DNA from 3 places in the Pseudoalteromonas spongiae UST010723-006 genome. Region 1 is predicted to be linked to each of the others. Evidence: predicted binding sites of a transcription regulator. Region 1 holds the regulator's gene; each other region holds the start of a gene.
What was found. Region 1 encodes FliA, which starts transcription of late flagellar genes. Its sites were predicted from a motif close to CTAAAGNTNNNNNNNNNNNNGCCGATA; they were not measured.

Region 1 (7,751 bases):
TAGCCAGTACCCGAGTCGTGTTGCTTGAAGGTCATGAAGGTGGCGATGCAGCGGGTAAGGTAATTGAAGCATTTGGCTCAGTTGTGATCGGCGGTAACTATGCTGTTGGTTTAGTTGTATTTTTGATTCTAATTATTATTAACTTTGTGGTAATTACCAAAGGTGCAGGCCGTATTTCAGAAGTGTCTGCACGTTTCACCTTAGATGCAATGCCAGGTAAACAAATGGCGATTGATGCAGACTTAAATGCAGGCTTTATTACCGCGGAACAAGCGCGAGAGCGCCGCACCGAAGTAACTCGTGAAGCAGACTTCTACGGCTCAATGGATGGTGCCAGTAAGTTTGTAAAAGGGGATGCTATTGCCGGTATTATCATTCTTGTTATCAATATTATTGGTGGTTTATTTATTGGCATGATCCAGCATGATTTACCGTTTAGTCGTGCAATGGAAGTATATACGCTACTTACGATAGGTGATGGCCTTGTTGCTCAATTACCTTCGCTACTTTTATCTATCGGTACCGCGATTGTGGTAACGCGTCAAAATGAATCGCAAAACATGGGCGAGCAATTTCACGCCCAATTAGGCAATGATAAAGCCCTTTATATTGCAGCAGGTATTTTGATTGTAATGGGGTTAGTGCCAGGCATGCCGAAAGTTGCGTTCTTGGGGTTAGGCTTTTTAATTGGCGGTGTGGCTTATGTGAATCAGCGCATTAAAACGAAAAAAGCAGAAGAAGAATCGAAACAGGTTGCAAAAGGCGGTTCACCCGGCCAAGAGCAAGCGCAAATTGAGCAAAAAGAGTTGGGTTGGGATGATGTACAGCAAGTGGATGTAATTGGCCTAGAGGTTGGTTACCGTTTAATTCCACTTGTCGACCAAGCACAAGGTGGTGAATTACTGAGCCGCATTAAAGGGGTGCGTAAAAAGTTATCTCAAGAGCTTGGCTTTTTAGTACCGCCGGTTCATATTCGAGACAATTTAGAGCTAGATCCGAACGAATACCGCATCACATTAATGGGGGTTTCTAGTGGTAACGGTGAATTAAAACACAATAACGAATTGGCGATTAACCCAGGCCAAGTATTTGGTGAAGTAAAAGGGGTTGCGACCAAAGACCCTGCATTTGGCTTAGATGCTGTGTGGATCGCACCAGAACAAAAAGATGAAGCACAATCACTTGGTTATACCGTGGTTGATGCTGCAACTGTGGTTGCAACACATATTTCTCAGTTATTACACAATAACGCAGCCTTGTTATTGGGTCATGAAGAAGTACAAAACTTACTTGATATGCTAGCCAAGTCGCATCCGCGTTTAATTGAAGGCTTAGTACCTGATATTTTACCGCTCACTACAATTGTAAAAGTACTGCAAAACTTACTTAATGAAGGTGTGCCAATTCGCGATATGCGTTCGATTGTTCAAACCCTCGTTGAGTACGGCCCTCGTAGCCAAGACCCAGACGTACTAACGGCTGCAGTTAGAATCTCACTGCGTCGATTAATCGTTCAAGACGTTGCTGGCAATGCACCAGAAATCCCTGTCATAACATTGGCGCCTGAGTTGGAACAGATGTTGCATCAGTCCCTTCAAAGTGCAGGTGACGAAGGTGCTGGCATTGAGCCAGGGCTCGCAGAAAGACTACAAAATTCTCTCGGCGATGCACATCAAAACCAGGAAATGGCGGGTGAACCTTCAATACTGTTGACATCAGGTATGTTGCGCAGCGTGTTATCGCGATTTGTGAAACACAGCCTACCGGGTTTGCGCGTGATGTCATATCAGGAAGTACCTGAAGAAAAGCAGATCAAAATTGTTTGCTCAGTCGGTCAACAGTGATAAGTAGAGACGAGGTGTCACATGAAAATTAAACGTTTTTTTGCTAAAGATATGCGCAGCGCGTTGAATGAAGTAAAGCATGAGCTAGGTCCTGATGCAGTTATCATGTCAAATAAGCGCATGGCTGATGGTGTTGAAATTGTGGCAGCTGTTGATTATGAAAAGTCAGTGCAAGCTGCACCTGCAGCGCCTAAGTTAAGCGAAGAAAAGCCTCGTTTTAGTAATAATTTTGTTAAGCCAAAACCACAAACAGCGACCCCTGAAAAACAAGCAGCGGTAGCAGATAGTTTATCGGCATTACTTGAGCGCCAAGCGAAAAAATCACCTCAATTTGATAAAGCACCTGAGCCAAAGCAGCCTCGTAATTGGTTTGATGACGATGATTCACTCACATCGACACAGCAAGATGCCCTTGATAGCTTTGCTAAGCCAAAGCAACAAAGCAGTTATGGCAACCAAGCTCAGTCGCTTGATGAAATGCAAGCAATGCGTGATGAAATGGCATCGATCAGACAGTTACTTGAGCACCAACTTTCTGGCTTAATGAATGAAGATATGGCGCGCCGTGACCCAACTCGTGCTCTTTTACTCGACCGTTTGAAAGGTATGGGTATCAGTGAAGCAGTAGCGGACCAGCTTGCGTGTTTTATTCCAGATGACGTTGCACCGCGTCAAGCGTGGCAAGAAACACTTAATATGCTGAGCAAACAGCTATACACTGCAAATAATGAGATTTTGCGTCGTGGTGGCGTATATGCGCTAGTTGGTCCTACTGGTGTAGGTAAAACTACCACAGTTGCAAAGCTAGCTGCACTTGGCGCACAAAAATTTGGCGCCAACAATATCGCACTAATCACAACAGATACTTATCGTATTGGCGCATATGAGCAATTATCGACTTATGGTCGTATTATTGGCTGCCCAGTAAAGCAAGTTAAAAATGCAGAAGAACTCACTGAAATTCTTTATCATTTAAGAAATAAGCGTCTAGTATTAATTGATACAGCAGGAATGAGCCAACGAGATATACGTTTGACTGAACAACTCAACACCTTAATGCGCAATAGCCGAGTAGATATTCGCAGTTACCTTGTGTTAAGTTCAACAGCACAGCTTGAAGTACAGCAAGAGGCGATTAAACAGTTCAAACAGGTACAGTTAAGTGGTTGTATCTTCACAAAACTTGATGAATGTCTAAGTTTAGGTGAAATTATCAGTGTAGCCATTCAAAATCGTCTGCCAATAGGCTATCTTACCAATGGGCAGCGTGTACCAGAGGACATTCGTGTGGCAAATGCGGAAAAATTGGTCAGCAAAGCTCAGCAGTTGTATGCAAAACGAACAAACGCGCAAGCAAGACGTGCATCAAGCATGGCGCATCAAGCAGTAGGAATGTATGATTAACCCAGAATTAGATCAAGCTAGTGGCCTGCGGAAAATGAAAAACAACAACAAGGCTGTAAAAGTAATTGCGGTAACTGGAGGTAAAGGGGGAGTTGGTAAAACCAATGTCTCTCTAAACATGGCAATCGCCATGGCTCAGCAAGGCCAAAAAGTACTGGTACTCGATGCCGATTTGGGTTTAGCAAACTGTGATGTAATGCTGGGTTTGCGTGTAGAGCGTAATCTTTCTCACGTGCTTTCAGGTGAATGTGACCTCGAAGATATCTTAGTTGAAGGGCCGTATGGTATGAAAATTGTACCTGCGACATCTGGCTCTCAAAATATGGTGGAATTAACACCATCTGAACACGCTGGCCTTATTCGCGCTTTTGGCGAATTAGACTCACACTATGATGTATTAGTCGTTGACACTGCGGCCGGTATTTCAGATATGGTGCTTAGTTTTTCTCGCGCTTCACAAGATGTGCTTGTTGTTGTGTGTGATGAACCAACATCAATAACCGATGCTTACGCACTGATTAAAGTGTTAAGCCGTGAGCACGGTGTGTACAAATTTAAAATAGTTGCGAACATGGTACGCAGCTTAAAAGAAGGCCAAGAGCTTTTCGCAAAATTATCAAAAGTAACCGACCGCTTTTTAGATGTATCGCTTGAGCTAGTCGCAACAGTTCCATTTGATGAAAATATTCGAAAAGCGATTCGTAAACAAAAAACCATTGTTGACGTATTTCCAAAATCGCCTGCAGCAATTGCGTTCAAAGCACTTGCAACTAAAGCGGCGAGCTGGCCAATTCCAAATCAGCCGTCAGGACACCTAGAGTTTTTCATTGAGAAACTGGTTAGTAATTAGGAACGCCTATGAAAAGAACCGCTGCCTATGCTAATCAAAATCAATTATCGCAACTTGTCGAACAGCATACGCCGTTGGTTAAACGCATTGCCTACCATATTTTAGCGCGTCTGCCGGCGAGCGTTATTGTCGAAGACCTCATTCAGGCAGGCATGATAGGATTAATCGAGGCTGCTAAGAACTTTGATGGCAGTAAAGGTGCGAGCTTTGAAACCTATGCGGGTATTCGTATTCGCGGTGCAATAATTGATGAAACGCGTAAAGGAGATTGGGTACCTCGCTCAGTACATAAAAACGCCCGTGAAGTCGCCGCGGTCATCAATCAGCTAGAATCATCACTCGGACGTGAACCAAAAGACAGTGAAGTAGCTGAAAAACTTGATATTACGTTAGATGAGTACCATCATATTCTAAGGGATATAAGCAATGGTAAAATTATCGGCATTGAAGATCTCGGTGTTGATGAAGATGTCATCGACGCAGGGCTCGGCAATAAAGAACAAAATCCATTAGTTGATATTCAACAGGATAAATTTAATAAAGCGTTAGTAGAGGCAATACAAACTTTGCCAGAAAGAGAAGCGTTAGTGCTGTCACTTTACTACAATGATGAAATGAATTTAAAAGAAATTGGGCTAATTCTTGAAGTGAGTGAATCAAGAGTGAGCCAAATACATAGTCAGGCCATGGTGCGCCTTAAAGCAAAAGTCCATGACTGGATATAGAATAAAAGTAGTAAGTAAACAATTAGGTGCATACCTCACTGGAGGATATTTTGGATAAAAACATGAAAATTCTTGTAGTTGACGACTTTTCAACGATGAGAAGAATCATTAAAAACCTGTTAAGAGATCTTGGTTTCACAAACGTGCAAGAAGCAGACGACGGTAGCACTGCGCTACCAATGCTGCAAAACCAAGAGTTTGACTTTGTAGTTACGGATTGGAATATGCCAGGTATGCAAGGTATAGATTTGCTGCGCGCGATTCGCGCGGATGACAGTCTAAAACACATACCGGTACTAATGGTAACTGCCGAAGCCAAAAAAGAGCAGATCATTGCTGCAGCGCAAGCAGGTGTAAACGGTTATATCGTTAAACCATTTACAGCAGCAACGCTTAAAACAAAGCTTGATAAAGTTTTTGAGCGTTTAGGCTAACGGGAAGGAGAGGTTTATGTCAGCAAGTGCTGCGCCTCAAATTACCTTAGAACAAGCTAAGCAGCTAGTTGCGTTTCTTGAAAACGATGAGCAACAACAAGCGCAAGAGCTGCTAAAGCAAGTTACGGCAATTGAGCAAGATGAATTATTTGGTGAGGTAGGCAAACTAACTCGTCAACTGCATGATTCATTGAAAAATTTTCAACTTGATACCACTTTATCGGCGCTAACAACTGAGTCTATCCCTGACGCAAAAGAACGTCTCAATTATGTTATGGAAATGACAGAGCAAGCTGCGAATACAACGATGGACGCCGTTGAAGCATCGCTGCCTATTGCCGATAACTTGCAAACAGGTCTCAACAATATTAAGCCCAAATGGGACAAATTAATGTCGCGAGATCTTAAAGTTGGTGAGTTTAAAGTGTTATGTCATGAGCTAAACGGCTTTATGGACGAAGCAAAAACAAATTCTGATAAATTAAATGCATTAATGACAGAAGTGCTCATGGCCCAGGGTTACCAGGACCTCACAGGTCAAGTTATTCGACGCGTAATCGAGCTTGTCCGAGAAGTCGAGGATAGCCTGATTCATATGTTAACTGTGTTTGGCACACCTGTAGAACATGATGAATCGCCTGAAACGACAATACAACAAGAACAACAAATGGTTGCTGATGGTGAATTAGACCAAGTAGCTGAAGGTCCAATTATAAATGCTGAATCACGTGAAGATGTGGTTTCAGGTCAAGATGAAGTAGACGATCTGCTGTCTAGTTTGGGCTTCTAATCGGAGAAAAATGCATGAGCTTTGATGTCGATGAAGATATTTTACAAGACTTTTTAGTCGAAGCCGGTGAAATCTTAGAGTTGCTCTCAGAACAGTTAGTTGAACTGGAAAATAATCCAGAAGATGCTGATTTACTGAATGCGATATTTAGAGGGTTTCATACCGTAAAAGGGGGCGCTGGCTTCTTGTCTATGACAGAGCTAGTCGATGCATGTCACGGCGCAGAAAATATTTTCGATGTTTTACGACAAGGCCAACGCAGGGTTACTCCTGAATTAATGGATGTGATTTTACAGGCACTTGATACCATCAATGAAATGTTTGCTCACATTCAAAATCGCGCTCAGCCCGATCCTGCTGACCCGCAGCTACTGGCAGAACTACATAGACTTAGTCAGCCTGAAAGCGCAGATGAAGCACCGGTAGCCGAAGCGCCAGCAGAAGAAATTGTCGAACCAGAAGCAGTCGAAGAAGACCCGTTTGTTGATATTTTATTTGATGCTGATGCGCCAAGTGATGAAGCACAATCTTCTGGCGATAGCGTTGACGATATCACAGAAGAAGAATTTGAAAGCTTATTAGATGAGTTACACGGCTCTGGTAATGGCCCAGCCTCTAATGCAGCGCCAGAAGCGAGTGAAAGTAGCGACTCTGATGAAATCACTGATGATGAATTTGAAAGCTTACTCGACGAATTACATGGCGCTGGTTCATTCGGTGGCGCGTCTGAGACAAGTGCGCCAGAAAGCGCAGCTCCTGCGGCTTCATCGGGTGACGATGAAGACATTACCGAAGATGAATTCGAAGCCTTACTTGATGAACTTCATGGCAAGGGCAGTGCGCCAAGCACTGCTGAAAAATCATTTAATACTGAGGCGGTAGCGGCAAAACCGGCAACGCCAACACCACCTCCTGCGGCTAAGCCAACGCCGGCGAAACCACAAGCTTCAGCACCAAAACCAGTAGCTGATAAGCCTGCTGCGCCAAGTGCAGCCAAACCAGCTGCAGCGCCAAGTAAAGCACCAGCTAAACCGGCAGCGCCACCGGCTGAAACGACAGTGCGTGTTGACACCAAACGCCTTGACCAAATCATGAATATGGTCGGTGAACTGGTATTGGTTCGAAATCGACTTGTCAGCTTAGGTGCTAACGTTAGTAATGAAAGTATGGGTAAAGCCATTTCTAACTTAGATGTGGTGACCGCAGACTTACAAGGCGCGGTAATGAAAACCCGGATGCAGCCAATCAAAAAAGTATTTGGCCGTTTCCCTCGCGTTGTACGTGACTTAGCGCGCAGCTTGAAAAAAGAAATTAATTTACAGCTAGTTGGTGAAGAAACAGATTTAGATAAAAACCTTGTTGAGGCACTTGCAGATCCACTAGTTCACCTTGTACGTAACTCGGTGGATCATGGTATTGAAATGCCAGACGATCGTGAAGCTGCAGGTAAACCACGCACCGGTACGGTGACGCTGTCAGCATCTCAAGAAGGTGATCATATCTTGCTTACCATTGAAGATGATGGTGCGGGTATGGACGCAGAAAAGCTGAAAAGTATAGCGATTGGTAAAGGTGTAATAGATGCCGATCAGGCAGCTCGACTGTCAAACAACGAAGCGTATAACTTAATCTTTGCGCCAGGTTTCTCTACCAAAGAAGAGATTTCTGATATTTCTGGTCGTGGCGTGGGTATGGATGTGGTTA
Region 2 (7,751 bases), 1.2 Mb from region 1:
TGCAGTGCCTGATATTCGAGGTGTATCTGGTAACGGCTCAGCAAGTGGCTTTAATGGCGTAACTGGCGGGGCTCGTGCTCGCGTTTCAACATTAATTGACGGCGTTGCCGAGCCCTTTATGGCTGATTTAACGGGTGATAGTGGTATTTGGGACGTTGAACAAATTGAAGTATTTCGTGGTCCGCAGTCTACCAGTAATGGCCGTAACAGCTTAGGTGGCTTAATTTACATTAAAACCAAAGATCCTAGCTACGATTGGGAAGGTGCAGCACGGGTTGGCTATCGCAACCAAGATCAATATGTTGATACGTCAGTTATGGCTTCCGGTCCATTAATCGACGAACAGCTTGCGTTTCGTTTTACAGGCCAGTTACTGAGCGGTGAATCGTACGATAACAGCGTAATTTATGAAGACCACGATCCAACATTTGATTTAGACGAACTTAAAACAACACGGCTAAAAGCAAAATTACTGTGGGAACCATCAGCATTAGATGATTTTTCAGCATTGTTAACCATTTCAGATAACAGTGAAAAAGGCGATACCGGCCGTAAATATTTTAAAGCTGCTAATCCTTGGGATTATATTCCTACAGGTCAACGTTATATGGATACAGACAGCACAACAGTAAGCGCTAAGTTTGACTATAAAGCATCAAATAATATTGCATTTGATCTATTAATTGCGGGCATGGATTATCAATGGGGCTTTGAGACTTATGATTCAAAAGTTGAAGACCGTCAAATACTTACAACCGAAGAACAAAACCTTACTATCGACGGCAAGATGCGCTTTGGGTTAAACAATGATGCGCTTTATGGTTTTGTTGGACTAGCCTATTTTGAGCGTGAACAAGATTATGAGAGTGTTGGCGGGTCAGAATATCATGGCCATGATGAAAGTGACTCTAAAGCCATTTATGGTGAAGTGAGCTATATTTTTGCTGATGACTTTACTCTGATTGCAGGCGGTCGTGTGGAAAAAGAATCACAGTATCGCGATTATTTTGGGAAAAAGCTATCGGTACTTGACCAAGACAACACCATTACTCTGCCAAAACTGGTACTGCAATACGCCATTTCAGATGCGACAACAGCAACAGTGAGCGCACGTAAAGGCTATAACTCAGCGGGCGGTGCACTCGATTGGTTTGCGGGTGAATACTATTATTATGATTCTGAATCGGTTAATACCTTTGAAACAGGTATTCGCTCTAGCCTAAATAATGGCAATATTAACGTAAGCGCTAACCTTTTCTACAATGACTATTCAGATTACCAAGCAACTAATTTACAGCGCCGTATTTCAAATATCGACTCGGTCGTTACATACGGTTTAGAAACCGAAATAAGCGCGATGGTAACGCAAGATCTTCGCTTAAACGCAGGCCTTGGCTTAATGAACTCAGAAATAAAAGATGATAGTCCAGGATACGAAAGCATTAATGGTAACGAACTCAGTTCAGCACCCGGTATTACAGCCAACTTAGGCGCAAGTTACTGGTTTACCGATGCCTTATCTGCCAAAGCATCCATTTCATTTGTTGATGATTATTACGGTGAAACATCAAATACAGAGGAACGTATCGCAGGCGATTACACGGTAGCACGTGTCTCGCTTAACTACGAGCTTGAAAACTGGATCATCAATGCGTTTATCAATAACTTAACTGATGAAAAAGCGGTTACGGTTTACCAACCAGTTCAACCCGGTGGCCGTTTACCCGATGGTTATGCCGCGGTTGTTGACCCGCGTACATTTGGTGGCTCAATCACGTATCGCTTCTAATAAAAATAACCATAAAAAACCCCGCAGTTGCGGGGTTTTTTTATTGAAAACGTTGACCTTTGTGGTCTAATTGGACTGCAAATCAATTGGTGTCGATTCTTTAGCCTTACCTTGCATAATCGATATTTCAACCCGACGGTTGCGGCGACGCGACTCTTCATCAACATTCGGCTCTAATGGTCTGGTATCTGCTCGACCAATTACCACCATGCGACCTTTGTCAAACGACGGTACTTTTTGCATTTCCGTTGCTACCGCAACAGCGCGCTTAGCAGAAAGGTCCCAATTATTAGTGTAAAGTTCGTTGCTCACTTGAAAATCATCGGTATGACCCGATACCGTAATTTCGCCGGGCACATCATTTAGTAATGCCGCTATTTCTTGAATAATTGGCTTAAACTGTGGTTGTAAAAATGCACTACCCGATGGAAACGAGCCATTTTCCCGAATACGGATCACAATTTGCTGACCGAGCGATTCTAATTCAATTGCGCCATCAATAATTTGTTGCTCCAGCTGCTGCGCGATTTTTTTAAGTAGCTCGTTGGTTTTTTCTTGCTGCGCTTCGCTGGCGGTTTGTTTAGAGGTACTTGCCGATTCGCCACCTCTGCGATTACCGCGTTGCTCTTGTCTGCCACCTGCACTGTCCTCTTCACCAGCTTGAAATTCAAGCATTTGCTGAGTCATCTCGACAGTTTGCTGCTGAATTGTTTCTATCGGCGTTGGGTCGGGCTTACCTGGACGAAACTCCATAGCAATTACGCTAGTACCTTTTGGAATATCTTTAACTTCAATCTTATTTTGTACACCAAATGCAAACTTCATCGAGCCTGCAATCTGCTTAAACTTCAGTACATCCATTTCTGAGAAAGCTAATAACAATACAAAGAAGCACATTAATAGCGACATTAAATCAGCAAAGGTGCCCATCCACGCCGGTAATCCGGGAGGCGGGCATTTACACTCTTCTGCTTCGTCCGACATCGTCTACCCCTCAGTATCCACTTGGCGTTTAGACTCTGCTAAATAGTTTTTCAAAATACCTTCGATCACTTTTGGATTTTGGCCATCTTGAATACCTAAAATAGCGTCTAAAATTAAGCGCTGATTGAGTTGCTCTTCGTCTTTGCGGTTTTCTAATTTAGCTTGAATTGGAATGGCAATTACGTTCGCAAGGAATGCACCATAAAGTGTTGTAAGTAAGGCAACCGCCATCGCAGGACCGATGGCTTTGGGGTCATCCATGTTCGATAACATGGCTACCAGGCCAATCAAGGTACCAATCATGCCCATCGCAGGCGCAACATCACCCAGTGCTTTAAATAATCCAGCACCAGCTTCATGACGTGTTGTGGTTAAACTTATATCTTTTTGCAATGTGGCACGCACTACATCAGCGTCATGGCCATCCACAAGCATATCAATGCCTTTACGCATAAAAGGGTTAGGGATATCAGCTTCTTCTAGTGCTAAAAAGCCGCCTTTACGGGCTGCATCTGCCAGCTCTACTGATTTTTCAATAAGTTCTTCAGGCGCTTCAATTTTAAACATAAAGGCCTTACCGGCGACTTTACCTATGCCAAAAAATTGCCCCATAGTGTAGTTAGAGAGTACAACAAATAATGAACCACAAAATACAATGAGTACTGAGGGCACATCGACAAACATGCCAATATCACCACCCATGACCATTGCCATCACAATGAAACCGATTGCACCGACAATGCCTATAACCGTTGCTAAATCCACTTTGACTCCCAGTTGTAATACTTATAAACCAAGTTTGGGTTTTAAATTTGAGGCTCAATATGCTTGCGTGAAGACAAGATACCGTAACTATTATAATAATTTACTTTTATTTATCGGCAAGCGCTAGCAAAGTATTAGTAATTTATTTTGCACACATCAACTTAGCTTTCAATAAAAACAGTGACATGATATCAGCCCCAGACAGAATCACCTTAATACTGCTAGCAATAAAGTTTAGCTGCATTTATGACAAATTTATGCGCGCTAACCCAACCTTTAACAAATTAATTTAGCTCAAATAGGAGTAAAACAAAGCGTTAAAGCACATTCGTTAGGATATTTAGCAAGTTAAATTGAATTAGCGCGGCAATAACCATAAAATTAGCCAATTCTTTTTTACTTTGCGTGGCAGGTAACTTATGGCGAGCAAAAAGCCTGAAAATTTAAGCTTCGAAGAAGCCATTTCAGAACTTTCAACAATTGTAACTGAAATGGAACACGGTGATTTGCCTCTCGAAACAGCGTTAAAGCAATTTGAGCGTGGTATTGCCCTCGCCTCGGCTTCATCACAAAAGCTTGAGCAAGCACAACAAAAAGTGCAAATCTTGATGGGGCAAAATGACAATGCCCAACTTGTGGATTTTAACCAATAGGCGTTCAATTGAATTCTGTCGACTCTATAATCTCTGCGTATTTGCCGCGCATTGAAGAAAATTTGAGTGCGCTGATCCCAGCGTCACATCACACGGATGAAAAACTCGTAGCCGCATGTCGCTACAGTTTATTAAATGGTGGAAAACGTTTACGACCGATTTTGGTTTACCTAACAGGTGAATTATTTAACGCCGACAACGCCGATCTAGACCGAATTGCATGTGCAATTGAGTGTATTCATAGCTATTCGTTAGTGCACGATGACCTGCCGGCGATGGATGATGATGAACTGCGCCGCGGCAGACCGACATGTCACATAGCTTACGATGAAGCGACTGCAATTTTAGTAGGCGATGCACTACAGTGTTTAGCATTTGAAACCATTACTGAATCTCAATTCAATTGCACTACTGTTAACAACCAGCTAAAAATCGTGAACACCCTCGCCAATGCGTCTGGGTTATTGGGTATGTGTGGCGGACAAGCACTTGATATTGCGGCAACTGATTCGGTAATTACCCTAACTCAACTTGAGCAAGTACATAAATTAAAAACCGGTGCACTGCTAAAATCGGCAATAAAGATGGGCGCTCTTGCCGGTAATGCCAACGAATTAGAAATTGCGGCACTAGCACGCTATGCTGAAGCAATTGGCCTTGCATTCCAAGTTCAAGACGACATTCTTGATGTTGAAGGTGATACGCACACCTTAGGTAAACCACAAGGGTCAGACATCGAAGCCAACAAAGCAACCTACCCTGCTTTACTAGGCATTGAAGGCGCGAAAGAGAAAGCGCAAAATCTTGTGAACCAAGCAATTGACGCTTTGTCTGAAATAGATGCCGATACAGGTCGACTCAAAGCGATTGCAGAATATATAATTGCTAGAGATCACTGATCCCTAGTGCGCCAAATAAGCGATAACAATAAATTGGCGACTCATTTTTAGGATAGAATTTAAAACATCATGACATTTGATAGTAGCAAGTATCCATTATTAAGCTTAGCGAATACGCCAGAGCAACTGCGTGAAATACCGCAGCAAAACTTGGCTGAGCTAAGCGATGAACTGAGAGAGTACTTACTTAACTCGGTATCACAAAGTAGTGGGCACCTCGCCTCAGGTCTTGGCACCGTTGAGCTAACTGTGGCGTTGCATTACGTATATAACACACCATTTGACCGTTTGATATGGGATGTTGGCCATCAGGCATATCCACATAAAATTTTAACAGGTCGCCGTGAGCAAATGCATACCATTCGCCAAAAAGATGGTTTGCACCCATTCCCTTTCCGTGAAGAAAGTGAATACGATACCTTTAGCGTAGGTCATTCAAGTACCTCAATTTCTGCGGCACTTGGTATGGCGCTGGCGTCTGAAAAAGAAGGCCAAGACCGTAAAGTTGTTGCCGTTATTGGTGATGGTGCGATTACTGCGGGTATGGCATTTGAGGCAATGAACCACGCCGGTGACTTAAATCCCGATATGCTGGTTATTCTGAACGACAACGAAATGTCGATTTCAGAAAACGTAGGCGCGCTCAACAACCACTTTGCACGTATTCTGTCAGGTAGCTTTTATACCAACATTCGTGAAGGCGGTAAAAAGCTACTGTCAGGCATGCCACCGGTAAAAGAGCTGGCAAGTCGTATGGAAGAACACCTTAAAGGTATGGTGATCCCAGGTACGTTTTTCGAAGAATTAGGCTTTAACTACATTGGGCCAATTGATGGCCATGATGTTGGCATGCTAACCGACACCTTACGTAATATGCGTAACTTAAAGGGTCCGCAATTACTTCACGTACGCACGCAAAAAGGTAAAGGTTATAAACCAGCAGAAGCTGATCCTATTGGCTACCACGGCGTACCAAAGTTTGACCCAAGCGAAACCAGCTTGCCAAAGTCAAAACCGAGCGCACCTACTTTCTCAAAAGTATTCGGCGATTGGCTATGCGATATGGCCGCAAAAGACCCGAAACTTATGGCAATTACGCCTGCGATGCGTGAAGGTTCAGGCATGGTGCGCTTTTCAAAAGAGTTCCCAAGCCAATATTATGATGCGGCAATTGCCGAACAACACGCGGTAACCTTAGGTGCAGGCTTAGCCTGTGAAGGGCTTACCCCAGTTGTGGCGATTTACTCAAGCTTTTTGCAACGTGGTTACGATCAACTTATCCACGATGTAGCATTACAAAACCTACCAGTAATGTTTGCCATTGACCGTGCAGGCGTGGTGGGTGCAGACGGTGAAACTCACCAAGGTGCATACGATTTAAGCTACATGCGCTGTATTCCAAATATGGTGATCATGGCACCAAGTGATTTAGACGAATGTCGTCAAATGCTTTACACCGGCCATCTTCATCAAGGACCAAGCGCGGTACGTTACCCTCGTGGCAGCGCAGGCGAAATTATGCCAAATGATGCGATGAGCGCACTTGAGATTGGTAAAGCTAAGGTTATTCGTGAAGGTAAGGACACAGCAATTTTAAGCTTTGGTACCTTGCTTGACGAAGCAAAGCAAGTGGCTGCAGCGCTTAACGCGACGCTACTTGATATGCGTTTTGTTAAGCCACTTGACGAAACGGCAATTAAACAGCTTGCAGCTTCTCACAGCACCTTAGTTACCCTTGAAGATAACGCGCTTATGGGCGGTGCAGGCTCTGCTGTGAACGAATTTGTAATGGCAGAAAAGTTAAGCATTCCAGTACTTAACTTAGGCTTACCTGATGTGTTTATTAAACACGGTACGCAGCAAGAGATCCATCAAGAGCTCGGCCTTGACGCTGACGGTATTCAAAAGAGTATCGAAACGTACTTAGCCAAATAGCGCATGCCTTAAGAATTCAGGTTTCAGCAACTTACTGAAATCTGAATTCTAAATCTTTACACTTAACTTTTTTATATCTCGGAAATATGCAGTTTAGCTTGCTCAGAATCTAATAACGATTCTAACTGCTGAGCAACACGTTCACTGTCTTCAAATTCAAACGCATCGATATTATCTGAAAAGCTAAAGTAAGCCACACTGCCCGGTTTTTTCGCCTTTGCTTTTTGCAGTGCAATATCAGCAATTTTAATAGATGTTTCCCAGCTAATAATTTGTCCGCCAAGTAACGGTAGTGGGTAAAATGCCCAACCAACCGAGCCTGTTAGTTTTGTTTTACGGCCATCAGGCATAACAAAATTTTGCCCAGCAAGCTGATGACTAATACTGCGCGCAAACTGATGTACGGCGCTCTTTTGCATATCCCTTAATAAAATCAAGAACTCATCGCCACTCCAACGTACCACATAGTCGGCACCTTGTACCTGCTCTGTCAGCAAGGACGCAATTTGCTGTAAACAGTTATCGCCAGCAAACGAACCAAACACATCGTTAACGCGGCTAAACTTGTCTAAGTTCAAAATCAGCAGTGCCATACATTTACCCTGAATTTCAAGGCTTTCGCGGTTACTTTGGAAATGCTCGATGTCTTTCGGTAGTTGATCAAATAAGAAGCGACGGCTGCGAAGGCCTGTAAGCTCATCTGAGTGACTTACCAGTTTGAGCCTG
Region 3 (7,751 bases), 340 kb from region 1:
TAGGCCAGCCTGTTTCGACCACATTAAAATAGCCATGTTGTTTGGCAAGCAGCTTGAACGGTTCGGTAGTATCTGGTCCTTGGGTGCAATATAAATCAAAGCATTGACGAATATTGAAATGGTCATTGTTACCGCGTCTATTTAACTTACCCGCGTTAAAACCATGGAACACCGCCACTTTAACGCCTGGGAAAAAGCGCGGTACCGTATTACCAGGAACAAATACCGCATCTGGATTAAATGCTTTTACTGCATCAACTGATTTAAGTACCTGCTCATCTTCTTTTAAATAGTTCGCATTAACTTCATTACCCCACAAGAACCAAGCAACCTCGCCACCGCGGCGCCAAATTTCTTGCTGTAACGGGCGTAAAATCGCATAACTGTAATTTTGAGAGATAAAGAAAAGGTACTTACGCATAAATAATCCGTTGTGTTAAAGGCGCAAACAGCGCCCCGTTTATTTTTATAGTAGAGCGAACTTAACCACAAAGAGAATAGATAACACCCAAACGCTAATGCTCACTTCTTCTGCGCGATTGCACATTACTTTTACTGCTGTGTAAGCAATGAAACCTAATGCAATACCGTGCGCTATCGAAAACGTAAGCGGTGTCATTAATAATACAACGGCCACAGGCACGGCTTCTGTCATATCATCCCAATCAATCAGTTTTAAGTTTTGTAACATTAATACAGCAACATATAAAATTGCGCCAGCTGTGGCGTAAGCCGGTACCATGGCCGCAAGCGGTGCAAAGAACAGCATTAATAAAAAGCAGATACCAACAACAACAGCTGTTAAACCTGTTTTGCCGCCAACCGATACCCCAGCAACAGATTCAATATAAGAAGTCGTTGTTGATGTACCTAACGTTGCGCCCGCGATCGTTGCACAACTATCTGCACTAAGAGCGCGGCCCATACGTGGAATATTGCCTTTTTCATCAGCAATACCGGCTTTTTGTGACACCGCAACAAGTGTGCCTGAGGTATCAAATAAGTCGACAAAAAGGAAAGCAAAAATCACACTAAGCATTGAAAGCTCTAGTGCGCTGGCAAAGTCCAATTCCATCCAGGTCGGTGCAAGTGATGGTGGCATTGAAACAATGCCGTTGTATTCAACTAAGCCAAATGCTAACGCGATAGCGGTGACACCTAAAATACTAAACAGCACGCCACTTTTAATATCTCGGTATAAAAGCGCTGCGATAAAAAAGAAACTAATAATTGCAAGTAACGGGCCCGCTTGGGTTATATCACCAAGCTGTACCAAGGTTTCAGGGCTTGCCACAATAATACCCGAGTTTTTAAGGGCGATTAACGCTAAGAATGCACCAATACCGGTGGCAATTGCGCGCTTTAAAACAAGAGGAATGGCATTAATAATCCACTCACGCACTTTAAATAAACTTAACAGTAAAAAGATAATGCCAGAGAAAAACACCGCGGCAAGTGCACTTTGCCAGCTGTAGCCCATACCTAGCACTACGCCATATGTGAAAAATGCGTTAAGCCCCATGCCTGGTGCCAGTGCGATTGGGTAATTGGCCCAAAACCCCATAATAAAACAACCAATTGCTGCGGCTAAACAGGTGGCTACAAATGCTGCGCCTTGGTCTATGCCTGCTTCGGTTAACATTGCAGGGTTTACAAATACTATGTACACCATAGTGACAAATGTGGTGATGCCAGCGATCACTTCACGTTTAACCGTACTGCCCTGTTGGTTAATTTTAAAAAGTTGCTCAAACATGATTTCGTTACTGTGTCTTAAGGGGGCGATGATCATACCAGTGACACAGCAAAAATTAAATTTTTAAGTCATTTCGAAATGAAATTAAGTGAAAAAAACAAAAGCTTCTAAACTTAGGGTAATTCATCACGCTTAGATTGAGATAAACGTTCACCATGCAACGTAATTTTAAAGGTGCCAGATCAACGTCTGGTCACTCGTAATTTTATTTAAACACGTTTTAATCGGAACGTTTCTAACAATCACCGTAAAAAAATTATTAACCTTGTCTTAGGTTGATTAGCAATAAGGAAGCATATGTCCGACGAAAATAATTCCATTGAAGTAGATTCATTAACAATAGAGGAAGTAGAACACCTTATTCTTTCTACATTACTTGCGATCAAAAAAGAACTAACTCAAAAAGCCCACACCATTGTAGAGCAAGATGCCGAACGTTTGTTTGCAACCTCAGTCACCATGTCAAAAGCCAAAAATGATGTTGGTGCTGCCAAATATATGCGTTTCGCTGCCCTGCAAGGTCATGTAAAAGCGCAGTTTTATTTAGGCATGATGTTCGCAAAAGGTGCCGGATTACCGCAAAGCGTGTATCACGCATATACCTGGTTATACCTAGCTGAAAGCCAAGGCTCGATAGAAGCGGTAGAGGCAATTGGTAAGCTACAGCCGCTACTCCAAGCAAAACAAATCACCGATGCAAAAAAGCAAGCTGCTGATTTATATGAGAATATTAATGACGCAATAATCCAATCTGAAAAAATTGTGTAAAAAATAGCAAAAAGTGCTTGAAACAAAATACTGTATAAACTACTGTATAGATAATTCCACTGTATATTTAAACAGGTATCGTTATGTTACAAGCTCAACACCTTTCATCACAGCACGCTGTACAGGTTTCAACACAAGATACAGACAAGCTGAAAGTTATTAATGTGCAAGATGACATTCAAGAAACATTGGCACTTATTGAAATACTGCAAAAGCATACCTGCGAAAATAAATGGACACTGCTGCTTGCACCCGATGCAGTGCCAAGTAAAACCCTGTTAGAAAGTTTATCTATCGACCACAGCAAACTGCTTATTATTCGCCAGCGTCATCTTATTAATATTGAATACGTGGTTAATTCTGCGCTAAAAAATGGCAATTTTGGTGCAGTTGTATCGTGGACAAATATGCTTGATGAAGTAACACTTAGTTCACTCTATGCAAACCAAACAGAGTTTAATGGCTATTTTTACCACTTTGCAGCTAGCAAAGGTGTGACGGCAAACCCTACTCTCTGCTAAAATGCTGGTTTTGAAAAACGAAATCTATTTATGTGTTACTGTGGAACAGCACAAGCATTTGAGCAATGTTGTGCACCCATCATCAATGGTGAAAAAAAAGCAGATAATGCAGAGCAGCTAATGCGCTCTCGCTATTCTGCATACTGTGTAAATAACAGTGAATATATTCATAACACCTATGCACTGACTAAACGTGCCGAAAACAGTGTTAGAGAAATAAAGTTATTTGCTGAACTTGCTGATTTTATAAAACTTACGGTGAATAGTTTTAATGAGCAAGGCAATTCAGCCCAAGTGCATTTTAAAGCAGAGTATATTTGCGACGGCTACTACTGCCAGCTTGAAGAAGTATCAAACTTTGTTATTGAAGAAGATCAATGGCGCTATTTAGATGGCACCCTTACCCCTCATAACGAAACTAAGCTAGGCAGAAACGATACCTGTCCATGTGATAGTGGTAAAAAGTTTAAAAAGTGTCATGGTAGCTAAGTAAGCCTTAATCACTTTTTAAATCTATATTCCATTAGCATAAGCAACATTGTCTTAGCCTATCACCAAAATTAAAACGTTGACTGAAAGTTTTAATAGGGTGGCCCAATTAGATAGAGCGCCCTATTTCTCAACCCCATCTATCAATACCAAAATACCCATTTTTTAGATATATTCAGATAATGCACATGGATGATAATAATTGAGTTTCGCGATAAGTTTTTATGCAGTTTTTTCCGCTTAACTTTTCCTTTTGGCTAAATTACGAACAAAAAGCAAAACATTTAGCCCACACATTAAGCCACTACCCGACCAACGACCACTCACATAACGCATTTTGAAAAAAGACATAAACACGTCAAATATATATTTAATGGCAAGCACGCTAATAACTGCCGCTATTTATACAAAGATTAACGTTACGAAAGATTCAGTAAGTATTTAACAAAAGAGCCGTGTGAGCCGCTACGGCCAGCTTAACTAAGCGACAGAAGCGAAGCTGTACTCTTGGCTCTTTTCAATACTTTGATAGAAATTGTCGATATCCATTTCGTTATTGTTAAGTCCCACTTGTTTAGCACTGTGCAACTTCTTTTGCACCGCAGGCGGACAATTATCAACAACTAGGGGAGGAATATAGTTTTTATCATTCTTACAAGTGAAAGGTTCGGGCTTTAAACATTCATTAAATTGAATCGCGATTAACCCTTGGTTTTCTAACAATGTACGATTGTGTTCGCCAAGCAAGCCGTTAAACGGTTCACTTGCTAATGGCTTTTTCGGGCCTGCTGCGACCTTCGCGTATGAAAGAACCGGATCCGCAGTCGGTGACTTTTCGCTTTTTATTAGCTGAAATTGCGAAAACTCCGTTGCGTCATTACTTAATAAAGAAAGTAAAAGTGCAAAATCAGAATGGCGCTGCTCTTTAACACTGTGAGAAAGTTGCTCTCCAAGTTGCGCTTCATGTGTGATGATTTGTTCGATTTGCATCTTTAATAGTCAATCTGATTGATAACAAAGCTGTTATCGACAAAATTAAAAAAAACTTTAGCTTTAACCTTTACTTAATTTTTTAGTTTGTTAATATTCGCCTCGTTCTCGTGGAGGGGTTCCCGAGCGGCCAAAGGGATCAGACTGTAAATCTGACGGCATTGCCTTCGATGGTTCGAATCCGTCCCCCTCCACCACTTCTCTTTTATTCCAAGTTCCAAATTCCAAATTCCAAATTCCAAATTCCAAATTCCAAATTCCAAAAAGTGAAATGTTATCTGGTGCTAAGTCAAACTATTTATCTTATTGATACTCACTTAGCGATTAATTACATACCTATAATTTAAATTTCAACACACAAAATACACTGACCAACTCGTTATCAAAAATGCCTGTATTCACAACGCGTAAAATAACGCTCGATTACGTTAACAAATAATTGAACGTTACTGCCTAACATAAATTATTCTTTTCCAACTAAACAAATTAACTTGTGTCCCTATGTGTCACGAACATCAAATATGAATAACAAAAATGCTTTTGGCGGTTACTTTGAGTGGTTTTGTATGAAATTTAGCAGTTATGATTGCATTTTGAGCGGTTGACCACTTTTTTATAAAAAGTGCTTTACAGTAAGATAAAGCTTCACTAATATTGCGCCTACTTCAGTGGAGGGGTTCCCGAGCGGCCAAAGGGATCAGACTGTAAATCTGACGGCATTGCCTTCGATGGTTCGAATCCGTCCCCCTCCACCACTTTCTTTCTGAAGCTCATCTAAATCTATTCAAGTTTAAATACATCCAATTTATATCCGTTTTCTTTAAGCCAGTGTTCAGCTTTTCGATAATCTGGATAGATACTCTCAACCGTATGCCAAAACCTACGGCTATGATCCATCACTTTTAAATGCGCTACCTCATGTGCAACAACATATTCAATTACCCATAACGGTGCACTTACTAGCTGCAAATTAAATTGTAATCGTCGTCTCGAATCACATGCGCCCCAACGACTGCGCACATGTTTAACACTTACACTGTGAAATGACTCCTTGATTTGCTTTGCCAATCTCTGCGCCTTGGCGCTGCAATAATTAGTAAGTTTATTTTTTGCAAAATCAGCGATTAATGCCAGCTGCTTATCACTTACATTTTTTACTCGTCGCGATGTGTTAATAGACAGTACCCCGTCAACTAATTCAACGTTACTTTTTACCTGCCCTTCTACAAATATTAAATTGATCTCTTCACCTAAAATAGTGAGTGTTTTTTGCGTTAATACCGACGCTACATCAACACGTTTAATCTGCTTTTCTAAGTGCTTATTAATCCAACCTTGTTTTTGCATTAACCATTGTTCAATAAAGTCTTGTTTTAAATGCATAGGGGCATAAACAAACACTTCTTTTGCTTTAATTTTTATAGCGAGTGTTTTACGATTTTTACTACGTTTTAACTGATATTTGATCGACATTATTTTCTATTGTGGTTAACTTGCTATAGTTATAAGAATCTAGCGCTAATCTGTATATAAATGAGTCAAAACAGCGAAAATCCACTCAAAGATAAGTCCATTTTAATTATTGATGACCAGAAATCGTTCCAACAACTGCTTAAAGGTATGTTGATACAACTGGGCGCCAATAATGTCTCATTTTACGATTCCGGCGAAGCCGCGCTTAATAAAATTGACAAAGATTCTGTTGATATTGTGTTTATCGATTATAACCTTGGACAAGGCCGAAATGGTAAACAGTTTTTAGAAGAGCTTAAGTATTTAAACAAATTATCTCGCCACAGTATTTCCATTTTAGTTACAGGGGAAAGTACTCGTTCAGTTGTTTTGTCGGTACTTGAAATTGAGCCTGACGATTATTTAATTAAGCCGTTTTCAAGTGGTATGTTAAAAACACGCTTAAGTAAGCTCTCCAACAAAAAGAAGCTATTTTTTGACGCGAATCAGGCAATCGAAGACGGCCAACTAGAAGCCGCTGTGCAAATTTACTTAAAAATAGCCAAAGATAAGCCGCGTAATGCCCAATTTTGTTATAAACGTGTCTGTCAGATCTACTTTGATTTAGGGCAATACCAAAATGCCTTTGAATTACTTGGTAATATTTTAGCAACAGCACGGCCCACTTGGGCGCTAACTTATATGGCACAAACTTGCATGTTTTTGGCGCAGTACGGCAAAGCGATTCGTATTTGTGACGAATTACTCGGGCAAAACCGCTTTAATATCGATGCCTTAGATATTAAAGCCTTATGTTTAAACCATATTGATCAAGGGAAAGAATCGCTTTTCCTTATCGAGCAAAGTTGCAATATTTCACCGCATTCATTTGCGAGGCAAAAAACCTTCGCTGAAATCGCGCAAGCTAACAACGATCTTGAGGCGCTTATTAAAGCCCACGGCACCCTGCTCGCCATGTCTAAAGGCACCGCATTTGCCCATATTGATTATCAGTTTAACTACATTCGTGCCATGTTCAGCCAACTCCATTTGGCTAACTCAAAAGAAGAAAAAGCTGACCTAAGTAATCAAATTAAAGGGAGTTTGCGTCAAGCACAAAACGACCCTACCGTTACAAAGCAACATGCATTGTTTAAAGAGTTTAATACCTTTTGCGAAGCGCGATTAAGTGTCAGTGAAGGCGACTTTTTAGATGCGAAAAAAATGATAGCGCCTTATATTGCTGAACAATCATTAAGTAGCTCCGTATTGCCTGATTCTGTTATGGCACTATTTGATTTAGGTGAATTTGACGATGCCAACGCGCAGCTTGAAAAATACAAAGGACTGAACGAATGCGATGGGCAAACCCTTAAGCAATTACAAGAGCGTAACGAGTCGCTTGCAAATCATCAGACCGAGTTTGAGCAGCATAATGTCCGTGGCATTGAGCTGTATAAACAAGGCGATTTTCAAAACGCTATTGAGCAATTTGAAATGGCACTTAAATACGCACCTATGAATACGGGGAGCGCACTTAACTTACTGCAAGCCCTATTACAGCTTTTGCCTCGAGCAAATCAAGCAGCCGATGTTATTTTGGAAAAATGTCGCAGTAATTTTCGCTTGGTCGAAGGTATGGCATTGCCGCGTCAACACGCTAAACGACTTGAAGATCTTAAGTTTGAATACAACAAGTTAGCTAAACTTTATTCACAATCAAATTAGCAAAACCTTAGCTAAGTGCTAGGCTTAAAGAATTCAATATCTGATAT

Region 2: the regulator FliA is predicted to act here: its motif matches at 3,650-3,676, upstream of pomA (flagellar motor protein PomA).
Region 3: the regulator FliA is predicted to act here: its motif matches at 4,559-4,585, upstream of PSPO_RS06325 (VC2046/SO_2500 family protein).

Annotation. Positions count from the first base shown of each region.
Region 1 covers NZ_CP011039.1:1,002,886-1,010,636, forward strand. Annotated here, with positions in the region: gene flhA (flagellar biosynthesis protein FlhA) at 1-1,844, shown strand, start outside; gene flhF (flagellar biosynthesis GTPase FlhF) at 1,866-3,248, shown strand; gene PSPO_RS04745 (MinD/ParA family ATP-binding protein) at 3,241-4,098, shown strand; gene PSPO_RS04750 (RNA polymerase sigma factor FliA) at 4,107-4,823, shown strand; gene cheY (chemotaxis response regulator CheY) at 4,874-5,257, shown strand; gene PSPO_RS04760 (protein phosphatase CheZ) at 5,274-6,047, shown strand; gene PSPO_RS04765 (chemotaxis protein CheA) at 6,062-7,751, shown strand, end outside.
Region 2 covers NZ_CP011039.1:2,206,989-2,214,739, forward strand. Annotated here, with positions in the region: gene PSPO_RS10250 (TonB-dependent receptor) at 1-1,789, shown strand, start outside; gene PSPO_RS10255 (flagellar motor protein MotB) at 1,856-2,773, opposite strand; gene pomA (flagellar motor protein PomA) at 2,777-3,538, opposite strand; gene xseB (exodeoxyribonuclease VII small subunit) at 3,958-4,191, shown strand; gene ispA ((2E,6E)-farnesyl diphosphate synthase) at 4,233-5,090, shown strand; gene dxs (1-deoxy-D-xylulose-5-phosphate synthase) at 5,160-7,025, shown strand; gene PSPO_RS10280 (ligand-binding sensor domain-containing diguanylate cyclase) at 7,097-7,751, opposite strand, start outside.
Region 3 covers NZ_CP011039.1:1,340,148-1,347,898, reverse strand. Annotated here, with positions in the region: gene PSPO_RS06350 (CDP-glycerol--glycerophosphate glycerophosphotransferase) at 1-421, opposite strand, end outside; gene PSPO_RS06345 (NCS2 family permease) at 467-1,756, opposite strand; gene PSPO_RS06340 (tetratricopeptide repeat protein) at 2,054-2,524, shown strand; gene PSPO_RS06335 (SulA-like leucine-rich domain-containing protein) at 2,608-3,045, shown strand; gene PSPO_RS06330 (YchJ family protein) at 3,076-3,534, shown strand; gene PSPO_RS06325 (VC2046/SO_2500 family protein) at 4,015-4,524, opposite strand; tRNA gene PSPO_RS06320 (tRNA-Tyr) at 4,637-4,721, shown strand; tRNA gene PSPO_RS06315 (tRNA-Tyr) at 5,195-5,279, shown strand; gene PSPO_RS06310 (M48 family metallopeptidase) at 5,305-5,997, opposite strand; gene PSPO_RS06305 (response regulator) at 6,058-7,704, shown strand.